Regions from separate parts of the Halomonas sp. IOP_6 genome, predicted to be linked through region 4. Evidence: predicted binding sites of a transcription regulator. Region 4 holds the regulator's gene; each other region holds the start of a gene.
The links. The regulator sigma-54, encoded in region 4, starts transcription at its own class of promoters, with help from an activator protein. The targets are predictions, from matches to a motif close to TGGCACNNNNNTTGCTNT.
Positions count from the first base shown of each region.

Region 1: K7H08_RS09695 (amino acid ABC transporter substrate-binding protein) is a predicted target of sigma-54. The motif match lies at 1,463-1,480, and genes of this name have one in related genera.
Region 2: K7H08_RS17155 (sugar phosphorylase) is a predicted target of sigma-54. The motif match lies at 1,861-1,878, and genes of this name have one in related genera.
Region 3: K7H08_RS09605 (P-II family nitrogen regulator) is a predicted target of sigma-54. The motif match lies at 2,321-2,338, and genes of this name have one in related genera.

Region 1 covers NZ_JAIRBO010000004.1:273,712-277,865, reverse strand. The annotation lists gene speE (polyamine aminopropyltransferase) at 1-170, shown strand, start outside; gene K7H08_RS09700 (amino acid ABC transporter substrate-binding protein) at 263-1,273, shown strand; gene K7H08_RS09695 (amino acid ABC transporter substrate-binding protein) at 1,539-2,564, shown strand; gene K7H08_RS09690 (amino acid ABC transporter permease) at 2,656-3,846, shown strand; gene K7H08_RS09685 (amino acid ABC transporter permease) at 3,868-4,154, shown strand, end outside.
Region 2 covers NZ_JAIRBO010000013.1:25,525-29,678, reverse strand. The annotation lists gene ribD (bifunctional diaminohydroxyphosphoribosylaminopyrimidine deaminase/5-amino-6-(5-phosphoribosylamino)uracil reductase RibD) at 4-1,170, opposite strand; gene nrdR (transcriptional regulator NrdR) at 1,170-1,673, opposite strand; gene K7H08_RS17155 (sugar phosphorylase) at 1,911-3,680, shown strand; gene dsbG (thiol:disulfide interchange protein DsbG) at 3,815-4,154, shown strand, end outside.
Region 3 covers NZ_JAIRBO010000004.1:254,453-258,606, reverse strand. The annotation lists gene glnK (P-II family nitrogen regulator) at 84-422, opposite strand; gene K7H08_RS09610 (ammonium transporter) at 626-1,873, opposite strand; gene K7H08_RS09605 (P-II family nitrogen regulator) at 1,919-2,257, opposite strand; gene K7H08_RS09600 (accessory factor UbiK family protein) at 2,621-2,962, shown strand; gene K7H08_RS09595 (TonB-dependent receptor) at 3,150-4,154, shown strand, end outside.
Region 4 covers NZ_JAIRBO010000001.1:548,394-552,547, forward strand. The annotation lists gene lptC (LPS export ABC transporter periplasmic protein LptC) at 1-476, shown strand, start outside; gene lptA (lipopolysaccharide transport periplasmic protein LptA) at 485-988, shown strand; gene lptB (LPS export ABC transporter ATP-binding protein) at 1,061-1,786, shown strand; gene K7H08_RS02620 (RNA polymerase factor sigma-54) at 1,892-3,307, shown strand; gene hpf (ribosome hibernation-promoting factor, HPF/YfiA family) at 3,405-3,713, shown strand; gene ptsN (PTS IIA-like nitrogen regulatory protein PtsN) at 3,718-4,154, shown strand, end outside.

The sequences.
Region 1 (4,154 bases), on a different contig from region 4:
TTTACCCTTCTGGCTGGTGGAGCGTTACCTTGGCCGGTAAAGCGACCAGCGTTGAAAGCTTCCGCGAACAGGCTGCCGCTGAGCATAAAATGCCGCTACAGTACTACACTGGTGATGCTCACCGTGGTGCACTATCGCTGCCGCCTTTTATGCGTAAAGCCTTCGCATAACTTAGCGCCTGCGAATAGCCAAAAAGCCGAGCATTGCTCGGCTTTTTTTATGTGCTTACGTTTACTTGCCCTTTCACGTTAAGGAATAACAAATGAAAACCGTTCGTTGGTTGGGAGTAGGAATTGGTGTTTTAGTACCTGCGATGGCCATGGCCAGTACGCTGGAAACCGTTCAGGAGCGCGATAGCGTACGTTGTGGCGTTAACGCTGCCCAGCCAGGCTTTTCGTCATTAGATGACGACGACCAATACCGGGGCCTGGATACCGATGTATGCCGTGCCATTGCCGCTGCGGCGCTTGGCGACGCGACAAAAGTAGACTTCGTGCCACTCGACTCGGTAGAACGTTTCACCGCGCTGCAGTCTGGCGAAGTCGATGTCCTATCACGCACCACGACCTGGACCTCGAGCCGTGACACGACGATGGGGATGAACTTTACCGGCGTAAGTTACTACGATGGCCAAGCCTTTATGGTGGCCAGCGATCTAGGCGTGCAAAGCGCTAAAGAGCTTGATGGCGCGGCAGTTTGTACCCAGTCCGGCACCACCAGCGAACTCAATCTTTCTGATTACTTTCGTATCAACGGCATGACTTATGATGCTGTCGTTTTTGATGCGCCTGAGCAATCTATTGCTGGCTTTGAAGCGGGCCGTTGCGATGTTTTAAGCTCCGACGCTTCCCAACTGTATGCCCAACGGATGCAGCTTGCTGATCCCGACATGGCGGTCGTGCTCCCTGAAATTATCTCGAAAGAACCGCTGGGCCCAGCCGTTCGTCAAAATGATGACCAATGGTTCAATCTTGTGAAGTGGTCGCTGTTTGCCATGCTAAATGCGGAAGAGCTAGGCATTACACAAGCTAACGTAGATGAACAGCTTAATTCGGAGAATCCTGATGTCATGCGCCTGCTTGGTCAAGATGGTGACTTTGGTGAGCCAATGGGCATCAATACCGATTGGGCGTACCAAATCATCAAGCAGGTGGGTAACTACGCCGATATCTTTGATAAAAACGTCGGTGCTGACTCTGACTTCAAGATTGCCAGAGGCTTAAACGCCTTGTGGAAAGATGGTGGCATTCAATACGCACCCCCTATTCGCTAATCCTGTTTATCTTTCAAACCCGTTAATCTGTAACGCTTAAACCTACTATTCTAAAACTATCAGCAACGTTAGCGACTCGCACCAAAATAGAGCAATCGCTAGTCGCTAATGTTCCTTTTTGCACCAATACTTTCGTATACAGCTGGCATTTTGCGTTGAAAAGCGCTGAATTTGACGACATATCCTTTCTGGCACCTTCCTTGCTAGCTTTTAGTGTCATGCATCTGCATGCATAACGACATTAAATCGAGTAAGGGGAACGACCATGATGAATAAAAAACACTTGGTACTGCTGGCCTCCGCGGGTGCTATCACGTTGGCCGGTGTCGCCACTGCTCAAGCTGATACGTTAGAAGACACGATGGAACGTGGCGCCGTACAGTGCGGCGTCAGTGACGGCCTGCCAGGCTTTTCCGCCCCGGACGATGAAGGTAACTGGCAAGGACTCGACGTTGACGTATGTCGTGCTGTTGCAGCTGCCGTTCTCGGTGATGCTGATGCGGTGAACTACATTTCTCTGAACGCTGTAGAGCGTTTTACGGCCCTGCAGTCTGGCGAAGTCGACGTACTTTCACGCAACACCACCTGGACCACCACTCGTGACACCACGCTGGGCCTCAACTTCACTGGCGTTAACTTCTATGATGGCCAAGGCTTTATGGTCTCCCGCGACCTGGGTATTTCCAGCGCATCTGAACTGGACGGTGCCGCTATTTGTATTCAGTCTGGCACCACGACTGAGCTAAACCTAGCAGACTACTTCCGTGCCAACGGCATGGAATTCGACCCCATCGTTTTCGATACCTCTGAGCAAACCGTGGGTGGCTTCCAGGCTGGCCGCTGTGACGTTCTCACCTCCGATACTTCCCAGCTAGCCGCACTGCGTATTCAGCTAGATGACCCGTCTGGCGCGATGATTCTGCCAGACGTTATCTCCAAAGAGCCGCTCGGCCCGGTGGTGCGTCAAGGTGACGATGTATGGTTTAACATCGTGAAGTGGTCGTTATTCGCCATGCTTAACGGCGAAGAGTACGGCATCACCAGCGAAAATGCCGAAGAGATGCTCAGCTCTGAGAATCCTGATGTTGCCCGCCTACTTGGCCAAGATGGCAACTACGGTGAAGGTATGGGCTTAGAAGCCGATTGGGCTTACAACATCCTGAGCCAAGTTGGTAACTACGGCGAAAGCTTTGAGCGCAACGTCGGTATGGGCTCTCCGCTTGAAATTGAGCGCGGCGTTAACGCCCTCTGGAATCAAGGTGGTTTCCAGTACGCACCGCCGATTCGCTAAGCGTCTCGTTTGACCCCGGCCCGCCGCCCCATTCTTCCAAGGGCATCGGCGGGCCATTTGATTGACCGTCCGTATCGCGGAGACGCCTTCCATGTCCGTAAGTCCTAACACTCGTCCCGCTGGCCACAAGCCGCCGTTTTGGCGAGATCGCGCCAAACGTGCGCTTATTTTCCAGCTACTCCTCGTCGCCGCTGTGGCAGCCTTTCTGCTCTACATTGTCGGTAATGTCCAAGACAACTTATCCGCACGTGGTATCACCACCGGGTTTGGTTTCTTGGGCAACACCGCAGGCTTTGGGATTGTGCAGAGTCTGATCGACTACTCATCTCAGAGCACTTATGGCCGTACCTTCCTGGTTGGCTTACTGAATACGTTGTTGGTGGGTGGCCTAGGGGTATTGGCCGCGACCATCATTGGCTTTATTGTTGGCATCGCCCGCCTGTCGCCTAACTGGCTGCTGGCGCGCTTAGCCACCGCCTATATCGAAACCTTCCGCAATATCCCGCTGCTACTACAAATTTTCTTCTGGTACTTTGCGGTATTACGCACGTTGCCAAGCGCCAGAGATAGCCTGGCATTTGGCGAGGCTCTCTTTCTCAACGTACGCGGATTGTATTTACCCCAGCCGCTGTTTGAGTCTGGCTTTGGCTTGATCCCTCTTACCTTCCTTGTCGCCATTGTTGCCAGTATTGCCCTGGTGATATGGAACAAGCGTCGCCATGAAGCCACAGGCAAACGCCTGCCGGCTTACTGGATCTCGTTTTTGCTGATTTTTGGCTTACCGCTGTTAGTGCTAGTTGCCACTGGCGTGCCGGTTACCTGGGAAATGCCGGAACTACGCGGCTTTAATTTCCGTGGCGGTATTACGGTAATCCCTGAGTTCCTCGCGCTTTGGCTGGCACTGTCGATTTATACCGCCTCCTTTATTGCTGAAATTGTCCGCTCTGGCATTCAAGCAATTTCGCACGGGCAAACGGAAGCTGCCCAGGCACTAAGCCTGCCACGTAACCTGGTACTTCGTCTGGTGGTTATCCCTCAGGCACTGCGCGTCATTATTCCGCCGCTAACCAGCCAGTACTTGAACTTGATTAAGAACTCGTCGCTGGCAACCGCCATCGGTTATCCCGACCTTGTCTCGGTGTTTGCAGGCACCACGCTGAACCAGACCGGCCAAGCCATTGAGGTCATTGCAATGACCATGGCGGTCTACCTAACCATCAGCCTGCTGGTGTCCATGTTTATGAACTGGTTCAACGCCCGAGTGGCACTGGTTGAACGCTAGGCCGACGGTGAGGATGTTTACATGATCCATAATCAAACAATCATTAAAGAGCGGCCAGCCCCCAGTAGTTCTGTCGGGGCGATTGCTTGGCTACGTACCAATCTGTTCAATGGCCCGATCAATACCATCTTTACCCTGATCGGGCTTTACATACTCTATTTGCTTGTTGTTCCCACCGTTCAGTGGGCGTTTTTGAATGCTGACTGGATAGGTACCACACGGGATGACTGCTCTCGGGAAGGAGCTTGCTGGGTCTTCATCAATGCACGCTTTACCCAGTTTATCTACGGCTTGTATCCCCGTGAAGA
Region 2 (4,154 bases), on a different contig from region 4:
GCGCTAGTCAGTGCACGGTTTAGCGATGATGCGCCAGTCACTCCCAACGGCTCGAATTTCTTTAATAGTTAAACGCTTTTGGTCGGCCATGCGGGTCATCCCGGGCAACGCAAATAGTGGTCGAGCCTCGCCACCCAAAAGCGTGGGAGCAACAAATAACTGCAGTTCATCCACCGCATTTGCATCTAGCAGCGCGCCTGCCAGCGTAGCGCCGGTTTCAACCAGCAGCTCATTTACCAGCTCATGCTCAGCCAACCAGCTCAGCATCTCTGCGAGGTCGATTCGGCCTTCTTGAGCCGCGGGCAGTACCTTAATGTCAGCGCCTGCAGCTTCCAGCTTTTGGCGTTTTTCTTCACTGTGGTGTTCAGTGGTAATAATCAATGTGCGGCCTGGTTCACGAAGACAAGCGGCCGCTAACGGTAACCGCAGACGCGAATCCAAAATAACGCGTAGTGGCTGCCGCTGACTAATTGTATCCGCGTTATCGAGCCCCAACTGGTCTGCGCGCACTGTTAGCCGTGAATCATCCATAATGACGGACTCAACGCCGCTCAAAATAGCGCTTGAACGAGCTCGCAGACGCTGCACTTGACTGCGAGCTTCTGGGCCAGTAATCCATTGCGACTCTCCAGAGCCCATGGCAGTGCGGCCATCCAGGCTCATGGCCATTTTTAAGCGTACAAAGGGACGTTTGTGCTGCATACGGGAAATAAAGCCAGGATTTAACGCACGGGCATCCTGTTCCAACAGCCCAACATCTACCTGAATTCCTGATTCCCGAAGCCGCTTGATACCGCGTCCACTCACGCAAGGGTTAGGGTCAACCATTGCGACCACCACGCGGGCAACGTTGGCATCCGCTAACGCAACGGCACAAGGGCCAGTGCGTCCTGTATGGGAACAAGGTTCCAGCGTGACATAAGCCGTTGCGCCTTCTGCCTTTGCACCAGCGGCGTTAAGCGCGTGGATTTCTGCATGAGGTTCGCCAGCACGGAGGTGAAAGCCATCGCCAACCACTTGCCCTTCCGCGTGTTGATCGTAGCGGACAATAACACAGCCTACCCGGGGGTTGGGGTCTGTTGTATACAGCCCTTTCGCCGCCAATTGCAGAGCACGCGCCATAAATTGATGATCAGCGCTGGTAAAGCCTCTCTCCATCAACTCGTTCATCAAGCCTCTCCGCGATGTGGATCGCTGTGGGCTGATGCAGGGTGATCGCCAGGATCTTGAGAAAGACGGTCTATCTCAGCGCGAAATTCGTCTAAATCCTGAAACTTACGATATACCGATGCAAAGCGAATATACGCCACCTGATCCAGGTTGCTTAATGCCTTCATAACGGCCTCACCGATATCCCGCGCATTTACTTCGCGGTCCCCGCGGGCACGAAGCGATTGGCGAATACGCTCAACGGCGGCTTCTATTGCCTCGGCACTTACCGGACGCTTCTCCAGCGCTCGCAACATGCCTGCACGCAGCTTGCTCTCGTTAAAGGTTTCGCGTGAGCCGTCGGATTTTACGACCCTCGGCATAATCAGTTCTGCGGTTTCATACGTGGTGAAGCGCTCTTGGCAGCTAGCGCATTGGCGACGACGGCGCACCTGGTCACCGTCGGCTACCAGCCGCGAGTCGGTCACTCGAGTATCATTAGCACCACAAAAAGGGCAATGCATGGCAGTCAACCTGTTGTCAGTACGTGCAGCGTGTCAGCTTGTGCGGATAACGGCACATATAAGCATATTGTGAACTTTTATTAGCAGCGGAGTAGCCACGCGCTACAACGACATGCAGTTTAAGGGCGCTTGCAAGCAAAAATAGTCGCTTCTTTAAACGCGGCGTTAACCTAGCATTGTAACGATTTGGCACACAAGCTGCAGCGTTTGTCGTAGGTTGTTTAAGAGGAAACCCCTATGACCCCATTTGAGCAGACAGTCCACCATTTCCTTTCGCACCTCTACGGCCCCCGCGCCAGCGAGGTACAGCGCCGTCTTGGACAACACATTGACCACTTTCGCAGTGCATCACAGGCGCCAGCCATAACAGAAAATACCGCGGCTGAAGGCGATAATGCACCAACGTGGAGCGAAAAAGATCAATGGGTCATTAGCTACGGTGATTCCATTGTGGCAGAGGAAACGCCTCCTCTTGCTGTGCTGAATGAGTTTCTTCAACGCTATTTGGGGGAGCGTATTAGCGGCGTGCATGTGCTACCTTTTTTTCCTTGGAGTAGCGATGATGGCTTTTCAGTCATTCATTACCGCGAGGTTAATCCAGAGCTAGGTGATTGGCAGCACATCCGTGAGCTAGCAAGCCACTATGACGTGATGGGCGATTTAGTGCTAAACCACGTGTCTCGCGAATCCCTGTGGTTTGTGGATTATTTAACCGGAAGTTTGCCGGGTCGTGATTACTTTATAGAAATAGACCCAGAAACCGATGTTTCTGACGTGGTTCGACCACGTAGCAGCCCATTGCTAGTGCCCATTTCCACGCGCCGGGGCACGCGCCATGTATGGGCAACCTTCTCAGAAGATCAGATCGATTTAAACTTTGAAAATCCTGACGTATTGCTCGAGTTTGTTGGCATCCTGCTGTTTTACCTCCAACAGGGCGTGCGTATCATTCGCCTGGATGCAGTGGCATTTTTATGGAAGCGTCTGGGAACGCCATGCATCCACCTTCCCGAAACCCATACGGTGGTCCGTTTACTGCGCGCCATTGTGGATGAAATAGCGCCGGGCACGCTGATAATTACCGAGACCAATGTCCCTCACGCAGAAAATATCAGTTACTTTGGCCTAGAGCGGTTAGCCAACGGGGCACCAGACGAAGCTCATATGGTCTATCAATTCGCCCTGCCCCCTTTGTTATTGCACACGCTCACCCGCGGTGAAGCCACTACCCTTCAAACATGGCTTTCCAGCCTGCCGATATTGCCCAGACACTGCACCTATTTAAACTTCACCGCGAGCCATGATGGTATTGGCGTGCGCCCTTTAGAAGGGGTGCTACCCGATCATGAGCGAGATGCACTGCTAGAACTGATGCATCGCTTTGGTGGCTTTGTCAGCATGCGGAGCAATCCCGATGGCAGTGACTCGCCCTACGAAATCAATATTACTTGGTTTGAGGCCATGCGCGGCACGCGCAGAGGACCAGACCCCTGGCAAATTGCCCGCTTCCTGTGCAGCCAAGCTATTATGCTGACGCTCCAGGGCATTCCCGCCCTCTATATTCATACATTGACCGGCACGCTTAACGATGTCGAAGGAGTGGAGCGCAGCGGCCGATTGCGCTCAATTAATCGACGCCGCTGGCAGCGTGATGAGCTAGCACTGTTACTCGAAAGCCCCTCAACGCCGACTCACGATGTGTTTCATGCGCTTAGCCGCTTGCTGGAACTTCGGCGCACAGAGCCCTGCTTCCACCCCAACGCCACACAACGCGTACTGACCACGCCGCCTGACGTGTTAGCCATTGAGCGAGGCCCGCTAAGCGACGGCCGCCGCCTGCTTGCCCTGTTTAATGTCACCGATACGCTACTGCCATTAGATAATGTAGGAGAAGCACTTGAGCAGGCACTTAGCCAACATGCTTGGCGTGCTTTAGATCTGCAAAACGCCCTGGAGGAAACCGCGCTTCCTCCCTATGCAATAAGATGGATGGTGGCAGACACGTGAAAGGTGCATTGCGGCATAATGTCTCAGTAATTAGGCAATATAATCGCCAAATAATCGATGACTGAGATACTGTCGCGATCATCATCAATGGCGATAGCGTTGATGCCGACTTTTCGCATGTATAAGGACGTGTTATGCCTCACATTTTTTTGCCGGGATTGCGCACCTTAGCGCTTACTGTAGCGATGAGTAGCGTGTCGTTGAGTTATGCCGAAGAACTGCCTGCACCGGTTCAAGCGCTCACCAACCAGGGGATAACGATTCACGGTCAGTTTGAGGCGCCAGGGGGCATGCGTGGTTACGGTGCTAGCGTACAGGGCCAAGAGTTGGCGATTTATTTAACTCCTGATGGCCAACACACTATTATCGGCACGCTAATGGATGATCAAGGCAACGACCTCACCGAAGCACAGATAGAGGAGCATGTTCGGGTTCCGCTTGAAGCGCAAACCTGGGCGTTACTGGAAGAGAGCC
Region 3 (4,154 bases), on a different contig from region 4:
GGAAGTAACAACGCAACGCCCCGCTAAGCAGGCCGCTTAGCGGGGCGTTTTGGTAATTTTAGGCTGCGAAGCACCCGTCGCGATTAAACCGCGTCTTTACCGGTTTCACCGGTACGAATACGGATCACCTGCTCCAGCGGCATGACAAAGATTTTGCCGTCGCCGATTTTGCCTGTATTGGCAACCTGCGTAATGGCATCAATAACCTGTTCCGCCATATCGTCATCTACCGCAACTTCTAGCTTTACTTTGGGCAGAAAATCCACCACGTACTCTGCACCACGATATAGCTCTGTGTGACCTTTCTGACGGCCAAAGCCCTTCACTTCCGTTACCGTAATGCCCTGCACGCCGATATCAGAGAGCGATTCGCGTACGTCATCAAGCTTAAACGGCTTGATAATGGCTGAGATCAATTTCATTGCGACATCCTCTAGCTTGGTGGCCTTTTATTAAAGGTTGGCGGGACACTGCTGTTAGCCAAGCCCGTTAGCGTTAAGCATACACCGCTACAGGCAGAGAATAAAAAATCAGCGCCAATGGATTGTAACAATGCACTAAGGCAAAAAGGCCTCCCGCTAGGGGAGGCCAAAAGAGCACGCCAGCTCATTTCATTAGCGTAAGCTTATTTCTTAACGCTAAATTCGGGATAGGCTTCAAGACCGCACTCAGCAATATCGACACCTTCATACTCTTCTTCTTCGCTGACACGGATGCCCATGATGGCTTTCAGCACCAGCCATACCACCAGGCTCGCAACGAATACCCAGCCAAAGATACCAACGATACCGATCAGCTGTGCGCCGAAAGAAGCGTCGCCATTGGTCAGCGGAACTGCCAGCACGCCCCAGATACCCACCACACCGTGTACCGAGATAGCGCCGACCGGATCATCAAGCTTCAGCTTGTCCAGCGTGACGATCGCAGCGACAACGATCAAGCCACCTACCGCCCCAATCACCGCAGCGCCTAGCGCAGAGGGCGACAGAGGATCCGCAGTAATCGCGACAAGACCAGCCAGTGCACCGTTAAGCGCCATGGTAAGGTCCGCTTTACGGAACCACAGTTTGGCAAGAATAAGTGCGGCAAGCACGCCACCGGCAGCGGCCGCGTTGGTGTTAACAAACACTTGAGCAACGTTGTTGGCAGAGCTGATATCAGACATTTTCAACTCAGAGCCACCATTGAAGCCGAACCACCCCATCCAAAGGATAAAAGTACCCAGTGTGGCCAGCGGCATGTTGGCGCCTGGAATCGCGTGGATAGACCCATCTTTACCATACTTACCTTTACGTGGGCCAAGCACCAATACACCCGCTAAGGCAGCCGCGGCACCTGCTAAGTGAACAATGCCGGAACCCGCGTAATCGGAATAGCCGACTTCAGACAACCAGCCGCCGCCCCACGTCCAGTAGCCAGACACCGGATAAATAAAGGCTGTCATCACCACTGCGAAGGCCAGGAAAGCCCACAGCTTCATGCGCTCAGCAACCGCACCAGACACAATCGACATGGCAGTGGCCACGAACACTACCTGGAAGAAAAAGTCAGAGCGCATTGAGTAGTAAGGCGCATCATCACCGCCTGCGGTCACTGCATCCACGCTGTTTTCAGCGCCAATCAAGAAACCAAGGTTGGGTAGGAAGCCACCCGCGCTGCTGGAATACATAATGTAGTAACCCACCAGCAAGTACATGGTGCAGGCAATCGCAAATAGCGCGATATTTTTGGTCAGAATCTCGGCGGTGTTTTTTGAACGTACCAAGCCAGCCTCAAGCATTGAGAAGCCAGCGGCCATCCACATGACGAGCACGCCGCAAATTAGGAAGTAAAACGTGTCGAGCGCGTAGCTCAGATCAGTCAACTCATTCATTTTAAGTTCCCCGTTGAACTATAGAAATGATCCGAAAAAACAGCTTCAAACGGCGTCTGCACCGCGTTCGCCTGTCCGAATCCGAATAACGTCTTCAAGCGGTGTCACAAACACCTTGCCGTCACCGATCTTGCCGCTGTTAGCCGCGCTACAGATCGCTTCCAATACGCTCTCTAACCGGGTGTCGTCCACGGCCACTTCAACTTTTACCTTGGGTAGAAAGTCGACGACGTACTCCGCACCACGATACAGCTCGGTATGCCCCTTTTGACGACCGAAGCCTTTAACTTCAGTCACCGTGATGCCCTGAACGCCGTTGTCAGCGAGCGCTTCACGAACGTCGTCAAGTTTGAATGGCTTGATGATAGCGGTGATGAGTTTCATCCCGGATCTCCCCTGCTGGATTAGGTAGCGGCAGCGCCGCCCGAATTAACTGCTTATCTCGTTAATGCGCATACCATGCCACCCAACTTTTTTTTCTTATAAGTCAGCAGTTTGTTTTATAAAACTCAAGATTATTCGGTGGCAAGGAAGACTTAGCAGCAGCCGCCACTGCCTGCTTGCACCATAAAAGAACATTAATAAAAACGCGGCGCTCCATTTCGATGCACTCCTTCGATACACCCCGCCGATAAAGAGAAGCCAGAGGCTAATTTGTAAACGATGCATGCGCATCGACTGCGGGTTGCGTATCCTTATAGTTAGTAAGCAGTGCACATTTATGCGTGGTCATTTAAGGAGAGAGCGATGGCGCCTCAAGATCGCATTAGCCGTTTAGCCCAGCAAATTGGGGATCGTTTACAGAACGCATCCCAAGCCCCGGAAGATATCCAAAAAGGCGTACAGCAGGTAGTGCGTGGTGCCTTTGACAGGCTGGAGCTGGTGTCACGGGAAGACTTTGATATTTTGATGGATGTATTACAGCGCACCCGCTCCCGCGTTGAAGCTCTAGAGCGCCAAGTGGCCAGCCTTGAGGCAGCCGTGGAAGCTTCTACCTCAACGAGCCCTTCCCCCGTTGAAGCAGAAGCACCACCAACCCCCGCTCCTGAACCGAACAGTGATGGTTCAGAGGATAACAAGCCCGCCTAAACCCAGAACGGACGGCAATAGGCTTACGACGCCTATTGCCGACACTAAGTGGTGGCTTAATACGTTGATGTTGATGACGTAAAGAGCGTCATACCCACTCAATAAACACGAATCAATATCATTGACATTGACTGTTGTGGTGATACTCTCCGCCTCCTATTCCCTAACTGCTCGCGGATTGTTCATCATGTCTGACTGGTCTTCTTCAACGGCTGCACTCATTGGCACGGGTCTATTACTAGGCTTTTCCAGCAATGTTTTCGCCCAAAACACAACGTCTGGATCCACGCTAAACGCAAACGCTGAAGATACCATGGTAGTGGTTGGCTCCCGCACCCCGACCCAGATCAGTCAGATACCTGGCGCGGTATGGGTGATTGACAAAGAGATGCTGCAACAGCAGACCCGCAATGGTGCAGACCTAAAGACGGCATTGGGGCAACTTGTGCCGGGGCTGGATCTGGCACCGCAAGGGCGCACCAATTATGGGCAAAACATGCGTGGTCGGGGCGTGCAGGTGCTTATCGATGGCGTATCTCTGAACAGTTCGCGTGGGCTTTCCCGTCAGTTCGACGCCATTGACCCCTTCAATATTGAGCGTGTAGAAGTGCTTTCCGGCGCCAGCAGCCTGTATGGCGGCGGTGCTACGGGGGGCTTGATCAATATCATTACGCGCAAAGGCGAAGAAGGCCTGAACTGGCGCACCGAAGCTGGCATCACCACGGGCTTCAACAACAGCGATGATATGGATCGACGCCTGTCGCAATCGATCAGCGGCGGCAATGAGCGGGTTCAGGGCTACCTGGGTACCTCAATTGTGGACAACGGCCGTCACTACGACGGCGGCGGCCAAGAGATCTTTCCCGATATTGCCCAGACCGACCTGCAGGACAATCGCAGCATTGATGTATTGGGCAACCTCTCATTCCGTTTGACCGACGAACAGAGCCTGGAACTGGGCGCCCAGCTGTATCGTTCCGGCTACGAAGGTAATCGGGGTGTTTACTTTCCCAACCTCGACGCAGCCACGCCCAACTTGAACGATGCCGAGATTCGCGACGGCTACCGTTCACAGCGCGATCCGGAAACCGACCGCAAGCTGGTCAACGTCAACTATCACCACGCTAACCTGTGGGGGCAAAACTTCTACCTGCAGGCGTTTCACCGGGAGGAAGAGTCCAGTTTTCAGGCA
Region 4 (4,154 bases):
AATCAATCGACGCAGAGGCTCGTGCTCAAGAGCCCGGCCATGTACTAGAGAATGCAGAAATTACTCTGTTTGGTGACACCGGAGCCATCCAGCAGTCGCTGACGACGCCACGCTTAGTTCATACCCCTCAAACGGCGATGACAGATGTCCTCTCCCCCAGGGCGACACTATTTGATAGCGATGAGCGTCAATGGCTAGCGACGGCGGAGACCGGCACCCTAAATACTGACACGCAGGCGCTCACGCTAGCTGGTTCAGCCCAATTACTTGCACCTGATGAGGGCTGGCAGTTGAATACTGAGTTATTACACTATGATGGCATCACCCGTCATGCTTGGAGCGATGCCGAAACCATACTTCAGCAACCGCCCCAGCGCATTGACGCTTCACGTATGGATGTATGGCTGGATGATAGCCAGATCCGCTTAACCAATAACGTGCGCGGCGTTCACCCGCCTGCCACTCGTTCTCAGTAGGAGTCGCGATGAACGTTCTTATTCGCACGGCACTCTTCGTCATTGCGCTACCCATTTCAGCGGCAGCGCTACCGGTTATGGCACAAAGCCAAGCCCCCGTAGAAGTAGAGGCTGACCGTTTAGATCTCGATCAACGCGCAGGCACCGCAGTGTATTCAGGCAACGTCGATATTCGGCAGGGCAATATGCAACTGCGCGGCGATCGCGTTGAGATTCAGCGCAACGATGCTGGCGAGCTATCGCGTGCCATTGCAACCGGTGGACGAGCCTACATACGTAACCAGCTCGAAGACCAAGCTAGCCCAATGGAAGGCTGGGCAAAACGTATTATTTACCATGTTGCCGAGCGTCGGGTAGAGCTCATTGACCAAGCGGAACTGACCCAGCAAGCAGATCGCTTTGAAGGTGGGCGATTAGAGTACTTTATCGACCAAGGTGTGGTTCAGGCGCGTTCTGATGTTAGTGGTGGTGAGCCACAACGTATCCGCATGACTCTTCAGCCGGAACAATAGGAGTGTCCAGTGGCGACCAATAACGCAGAGCCCGCACCTCAAACCACAGCCTCAGAATCAGAAACCGCGCCGATAAAAACACTTTATGCCCAACACTTAGCTAAAAGCTATAAACGCCGCCGTGTCGTTAAGGATATTAACCTAGAGATATCTCAAGGCAGCGTGGTAGGGCTACTAGGCCCCAATGGCGCAGGCAAAACGACATCGTTTTATATGATTGTCGGCTTGGTAAAGTCTGATGCGGGAAAGGTTGGCATTGATGAGCTTGATTTAACCCATGCCCCCATGCACGAACGTGCAATGGCTGGTATTGGCTACTTGCCTCAGGAAGCCTCTATTTTTCGCAAACTTACCGTCGCCGACAACATCATGGCAATCCTGGAAACCCGCAAAGAGCTCGATCGTAGCGCCAGGGAGCAGCGCCTTGAGTCGCTACTGGAAGATTTTCACATCACGCACATTCGTGACAACTTCGGCATGAGTCTTTCGGGCGGAGAGCGTAGACGTGTTGAGATTGCCCGCTCCCTCGCGACCGAGCCTGCCTTTATCCTGCTTGATGAGCCGTTTGCCGGCGTTGATCCAATCTCAGTGGGCGATATTAAAACGATCATTCGAGCCCTCAAAAAGCGCCATATCGGCGTGCTGATCACTGATCATAACGTCAGGGAAACACTGGATATTTGCGATATTGCTTACATTGTAGGTGACGGCCATATCATCGCCAGTGGCCCCCCTCAGGAAATTCTCAACAACCAGCGGGTAAGAGACGTTTATTTGGGGGCTGATTTCCGCTTGTAAACAGCCATCTGTAGAAAAAATAGTAGTGGTGGCATACTTATTGCACTTGCACCAAGCCATAACTCGCACTAGGGTGGAGCTTTCTGATTAACGAGCGGTTCTCAGATGGTCATGAAAGCTTCTCTTCAATTGCGTATCGGTACACAGCTGACCATGACACCTCAGCTGCAGCAGGCCATCGCCCTGTTACAGCTATCAACGCTGGACCTCCGTCAAGAAATTCAGCAAGCACTTGATGCCAATCCAATGCTTGAGCAGGAAGATGAGTTCGGCGAACAGGCCGTTAGTGAACCCCAGGAAGCTGAATGGTCCGAAAGCATTCCTAACGAACTCTCAACTGACAGTGACTGGTCAGACACTTATCAAGACCTTGGTAGCCATGGTGCCAGCAGCGAGGGGCCTGACTTTGAGCGTCAAGCCGCTGGTCAAAGTTTGCATGGCCACTTACTTTGGCAACTCGCCATGACAGATTTTTCACCACGCGACCACGCCATTGCTGAAAGCCTCATCGATGCACTGGATGCCAACGGCTACCTAACCCAGCCTCTCAATGACATTCGCGAAGGACTTAAAGCCCAAGGGCATGAAGGCCTTAGCCAGCGTGAAGTTGAAACAACCTTGCTTCGTCTTCAACAGTTTGAGCCCACCGGTGTATTTGCTCGCGACCTGCGGGAGTGCTTAATGCTGCAGCTCGCCTCACTACCGGAAGATACACCGCTGCTTATGCCTGCCAAGCGGTTAGTGCGTCAATTTCTGGAAGCGCTTGGTAAGGATGATGTGCGTTTGCTAAAGCGGCGGTTAAGTCTAGATGATGAGCAGCTTGATGATGTCATCCGCTTGATCCGCAGCCTTGATCCTCGCCCAGGAAGTGCCTTTGGCGACACTGATGACAGCTATGTAACGCCAGATTTAGTCGTACGCCATGACCACGAAGGATGGCACCTGGAGCTAAATCCTGAGGCATTGCCGCGCTTGCGCATTCAACCTGACTACGCAAGCCTGATCAAACGGGCTGACAAGAGCCAAGATAACCAATTTTTAAAAGAGCATCTCCAAGAAGCTCGCTGGCTCATCAAGAGCCTTTCAAGTCGAAATGATACGCTACTGCGGGTGGGCCGAGAAATCATAGCTCGCCAGATAGGCTTTCTGGAACACGGCGAAGAAGCCATGAAACCGCTGATTTTAGCCGATATCGCAGACGCCGTAGAAATGCATGAATCCACTATTTCCAGGGTCACCACCCAGAAATACATTCATACTCCGCGCGGAGTGTTTGAGCTCAAATACTTCTTTTCAAGCCAAGTAAGTGGCCAGGACGGCGGTGACAGTCACTCCAGCACCGCCATCCGCGCTCGAATCAAAAAACTGGTGCAAGATGAACCGCCCGGGAAACCTCTCTCAGACAGCCGCCTCGTGTCGCTATTGGAAGAGGGTGGCATTAATGTGGCAAGGCGAACGGTGGCCAAATATCGCGAGTCGATGGGTATACCCTCTTCAAGCGAACGCCGCCGTTTACGCTAATAAAACAGTGCTAACGAACAAAGTCTGTCTAAGGGCTTTGCAATAGCGCAAAAAGGGTTACAATCGAAGAACAGTCCGATGGATAAGGAGCACGTCAATGCAAGTAAATATCACTGGTCATCACGTAGATCTGACTGACGCCTTGCGTGACTATGTAAATGAGAAGCTGGAACGCGTTGAGCGCCATTATGACAATATCACCACCGTACAAGTGACCTTATCTGTTGAAAAGGAGCGCCAGCAAGCTGCCTGCACCCTGCATGCTGCAGGTGCCGATCTACACGCAGAAGCATTAGACAACGATATGTACGCTGCGATTGATGCACTAGCGGACAAAATTGATCGTCAACTCGTTAAACACAAGGAAAAAGCACAAGCTCGCGCCCAAGGCGCTGGCGTGCGTTAACTCAATGACGTTGGAAACTATTCTTCCCCCGGAGCGCGTGCTGTATGACGTCCCCGGGGGCAGCAAAAAAAGGGTGCTGGAATTTTTCAGCACCTTTATTGCGCAAAACACGCCAAGCCTAGATAGCCAAGAAGTCTTCAGCCGCCTGATTGGTCGTGAGCGTTTGGGTAGCACTGGAATAGGCAACGGCGTTGCTATTCCTCACGCCCGTAGCCCTCACTGCAGCTCGCCTATCGCTGGTTTTTTAAAGTTAGCTGAGCCAGTAGATTTCGATGCTATTGATGGCGACCCCGTCGACCTTGTTTTCGTACTTTTAGTGCCCGAAGAGGCGGACGACACGCACTTAGCCTTATTAGGGCAAGTGGCGTCCATCATGAACAACGTTGACACACGTCAGCAGCTTCGTAGAGCGGCTAGCCAACGTGAGCTATTGGACCTTAT